Regions from separate parts of the Streptomyces sp. NPDC004111 genome, predicted to be linked through region 2. Evidence: riboswitches for the same ligand, from Rfam matches in the RefSeq annotation. Region 2 holds a riboswitch; the other holds the start of a gene.

Region 1 (2,194 bases), on a different contig from region 2:
GCCGCCGGTGCGCCGGGCGATGTCCAGGACGTACGGGCCGTCGGCCGGGTTGCCGATCGCCAGGGACTTGGCGATGGTGTTCGGCTTCTGCGGGCGGACCACGTCGTGACCGGCCTTGAAGGCGGTGGAGACCGGCGAGCAGCCCTCCGCCTGGGCGCCGAAGATCTTGTACGGCCTGTCCTCGACGAGCCCGAGCTTGATCAGCTCCTGGAGCCCCTTGTCGATCTTGGTGAGCTGCGAGCCCGAGGCGATCGGGACGACGATCTGGTCCGGCAGCCGCCAGCCGAGCTGCTCGCAGATCTCGTACGCGAGGGTCTTGGAGCCCTCGCCGTAGTACGGGCGCAGGTTGACGTTGACGAAGCCCCAGCCCTCGCCGAGCGGGTCGCCGATCAGCTCGGAGCAGAAGCGGTTCACGTCGTCGTAGTTGCCCTCGATGCCGACCAGCTCGCCCCCGTACACGGCGGCCATGACGACCTTGCCCTGCTCCAGGTCGTGCGGGATGAACACGCAGGAGCGGAAGCCGGCCCGCGCGGCGGCGGCGCCGACCGCTCCGGCCAGGTTGCCGGTGGAGGAGCAGGAGAGGGTGGTGAAGCCGAAGGCGCGGGCGGCCTCGACGGCGATGGCGACGACGCGGTCCTTGAAGGAGTGCGTCGGGTTGCCGGAGTCGTCCTTGACGAACAGGCCGCCGGTGACACCCAGTTCACGGGCCAGGTTGTCGGCCTTGACCAGCTTCGTGAAGCCGGGGTTCAGGCTGGGGTGCTCGGCGACGTCCGCCGGGACGGGGAGCAGCGGGGCGTAGCGCCAGATGTTGTCCGGGCCGGCCTCGATGCGCTTGCGGAGCTCCTCCGGGTCACCGGCGGGCAGGTCGTACGCCACTTCGAGGGGGCCGAAACAGAGCTGGCAGGCGAAGATCGGGCCGAGCTCGAAGCGCTCGCCGCACTCGCGGCACGACAGGGCGGCGGCGGGGCCGAGGTCTACGGCGGAGGTGGCGGCTTCAGTGGTCTGCACAGCCATGATGGCGAGGTCCTTTCCTCATCTTCCCCGTGACGGCTTTCGCCACGAGACGGAATTGGCACCTTCCCCACCTGACCTCGCGGTCGGCAGGGGGGTTGCCGGGACTTCAACGGGCCGTTTCCCTCAGTCCCTCTGGATGAGCGCTATGACTCCGGGGCTCCGCGCGAGCGGTCCCGGGTGTTTGTACGCGGCATCGACCCCGACATGCGACGGTCGTCCGCGTTGTTCAAGACTGTAACCGAACCCCCGGACGCCTGAGGAAGACGTCCGGACCGCGAGATGGATCACAGAGTCGGGAGTGACAGGCGTGCTGGAAGAGGTGGAGCGCTGGCTGGGCGCGCGGTCCTGGGCCGCCGCCGACCGCCCGCTGGACCTGCTGCTCGCCGCGAAAGCGGCCCGGGGCACCACCGTCAGCGTCGTCCTGCCCGCGCTCGACGAGGAGGCGACGGTCGGCCGGATCGTGACCACCGTCCGCGCGGAGCTGATGGGCCCGGAGGCGGGCGGCGGGGGCGTGCCGCTGGTGGACGAGCTGGTGGTGATCGACTCGGGCTCCACCGACGGCACCGCGAAGGCGGCGGCCGGGGCCGGGGCCCGGGTGGTGCACCGGGACGACATCCTGCCCCGCATCCCGGCGGTGCGCGGCAAGGGCGAGGTGCTGTGGCGGTCGCTGCTGGTCACACGGGGTGACGTGGTCTGTTTCGTGGACGCGGACCTGCGGGACTTCAGCTCCACGTTCGTGTCCGGGATCGTCGGGCCGCTGCTGACCGAGCCCGAGGTGCAGTTCGTGAAGGCGACGTACGACCGTCCGCTCGGCTCCGAGTTCGACGGGCCCGCCGCCGGGCGGACCGCGGGGCAGGGCGGCCGGGTCACCGAGCTGATGGCGCGCCCGCTGCTCAATCTGCACTGGCCGCAGCTGGCCGGATTCGTACAGCCGCTGGGCGGTGAGTACGCGGCCCGCCGCAGCCTCCTGGAGCGGCTGCCGTTCCCGGTGGGGTACGGGGTCGAGCTGGGCCTGCTGGTGGACTCGCTGCACACGGTGGGCCTGGACGCGCTGGCCCAGGTCGACGTGGGGGTGCGCAAGCACCGCCACCAGGACGGCCAGGCACTCGGACGGATGGCGGCCTCCATTTACCGTACGGCCCAACTGCGTCTGTCCCGGGGTCACTTGATCCGTCCGCAG
Region 2 (2,194 bases):
CGAGCCCCTCCCGCACCCGGCGCACCAGGGACTGCTCCCGCTCCACCAGGGAGTCGAAGCCCGCCTCGGTGAGCGCCCGGCAGGCGGAGGCGATGGAGTAGACGCCGATGACGTTGGGCGATCCGGCCTCGTGGCGGGCGGCGGTGGTGTGCCACTCGACGTCCACCCCGCCGTCGGTGCGCCGGGCGACCTTCTTGGAGGCGCCGCCGCCGGCCAGGTACGGCTCGGCTTCCTGGAGCCAGTCGGCGCGTCCGGCGAGCACGCCGGAGCCGAAGGGCGCGTACAGCTTGTGGCCCGAGAAGGCGACCCAGTCCACGTCCAGCTCCTTGACGGAGACGGGGTGGTGGGGGGCCAGCTGGGCGGCGTCGAGGACGATCCGCGCCCCGTGGGCGTGCGCGACGGCGGCCAGCTCCTTCACCGGCCAGATCTCCCCGGTGACGTTGGAGGCACCGGTCACGCAGACGAGGGCCGGACCGGTGGGGCCTCCCGTGCTCGAACGAAGCCGAGAGCTTGAGGAAGGATCGCGGTCGGCGAGGGCGCGCTCCAGGATCGCGACGGCCTGGGCGGGGGTGCGCGGCGCGTTGAGGTAGTGGACGTCGGCGTCCTGCCAGGGCAGCAGCGAGGCGTGGTGCTCGGTCTCGAAGACGAACACCTGGCAGCCGGCGGGCAGTACGGCCGAGAGCAGGTTCAGCGAGTCGGTGGTGGAGCGGGTGAAGACGACCTGGTCGTCGTCCCGGCAGTCCAGGAACTCGTGGACGGTGGTGCGGCTGTTCTCGAACAGGTCCGTGGAGAGCTGCGAGAGGTACCCGGCGCCGCGGTGCACGCTGCCGTAGTACGGGGCGTACGCCGCCACGTCGTCCCACACCCGCTGGAGCGCCGGGGCGCTGGCCGCGTAGTCGAGGGCCGCGTAGGTGACCTCGCCACCGGTCACCAGCGGCACGGCCACGTCCCGCCCGAGGACGGGCAGCGGCGCCGCGCAGCAGGGGTCGGCGGACTCACCGGAAACGGCGGCCGGGGCGGGGGCCGGCGCGGCGGAGGAGGCGGTGGCGGCAGTGGCGGTGGTGGCGACGGGCGATGCGGGCATGACGAAACTCCTGGTGAGGCGGAATGGCTTCAGTGGTGCCCGTACCAATGCTGACGAAAGCTCAGATGCCTTGCCGGGTACGGGAGTTGCCTCGACGCTCCGGACACACGGGTCCGGTGCGGAGGTGAAGGTGGAACGGGGCCGAGCGGCCCTATCGCATTCGCTTGCTCACGAGACTGCTCCCTTGAGGACCAGGACCCCAGGGGCGCGCCACTCCGACAGGAGTGCGCAGGGGTCCGCGCTTGCCGTAGACCTCGCTGCCTACGACCTGGTCTTCACCCGGGGCACCCCGCCACGGACGGAGGGTTGCCGGACAGCGGGCCGGGGCCGTAGTCGCTGTCACTCATGACCTGTGCAGCATCTTGCCACACGATCAACGACGCGCAAGAGCGCAGTCCGCGTATCGAGACATCCGGACTGCGCTCTGCGTCACACGTCGAAGGGGTTTCAGGAGTTGCTGGCCGCCACCCAGCGCTCCAGCGCCTTGAGCGCGCTCCCGGAGTCGAGGGACTCGCGGGCCCGTTCGATCCCGGCGGCGATCTCCTCGTTCAACGATCCTCCACCGGGATTGAGGGCGACGAGGGCGGCTGCCGTGTTGAGCAGGACGGCGTCGCGCACGGGCCCCTCCTCACCGGCCAGCAGCCTGCGGGCCACCTCCGCGTTGTACGAGGCGTCGGCGCCCCGCAGCGCCTCGACGGGGACGATGTCCAGGCCCACGTCCCGCGGGTCGAAGGCCTCCTCGCGCACGGTGCCCCCGCGCACGATCCACACCCGTGAGGTCGCGGTGGTGGTCAGCTCGTCGAGACCGTCGTCGCCGCGGAAGACCAGCGCGGAGTTCCCCCGCTCGGCCAGCACGCCGGCCACGATCGGCGCCATCCGCGCGTCGGCGACCCCGACGGCCTGCGCGCGCACCTGGGCCGGGTTGGTGAGCGGGCCCAGGATGTTGAAGGTGGTCTGCGCGCCGAGCTCCTTGCGGGCCTTGGCGGCGTACCGCAGCGCCGGGTGGAACTTCACCGCGAAGCAGAAGGTGATGCCCGCCTCCTCGGCGACCTCCGCCACCCGCCGCGGCGTCAGGTCCAGATTGACGCCGAGCTTCTCCAGGACGTCCGA

What was found. A riboswitch is a leader RNA that binds a small molecule or an ion and turns the genes downstream of it on or off. The one in region 2 is predicted to bind S-adenosylmethionine.
Region 1: it holds a riboswitch for S-adenosylmethionine, as region 2 does, so the genes downstream of both, thrC (threonine synthase) here and ACFYVL_RS23350 (aminotransferase class V-fold PLP-dependent enzyme) in region 2, are expected to answer to the same signal.

The regions. Positions count from the first base shown of each region.
Region 1 is NZ_JBIAMU010000004.1:86,328-88,521, reverse strand. It holds gene thrC (threonine synthase) at 1-1,014, opposite strand, end outside; SAM riboswitch class I at 1,030-1,157, opposite strand; gene ACFYVL_RS10130 (glucosyl-3-phosphoglycerate synthase) at 1,322-2,194, shown strand, end outside.
Region 2 is NZ_JBIAMU010000012.1:62,883-65,076, reverse strand. It holds gene ACFYVL_RS23350 (aminotransferase class V-fold PLP-dependent enzyme) at 1-1,084, opposite strand, end outside; SAM riboswitch class IV at 1,318-1,435, opposite strand; gene trpD (anthranilate phosphoribosyltransferase) at 1,532-2,194, opposite strand, start outside.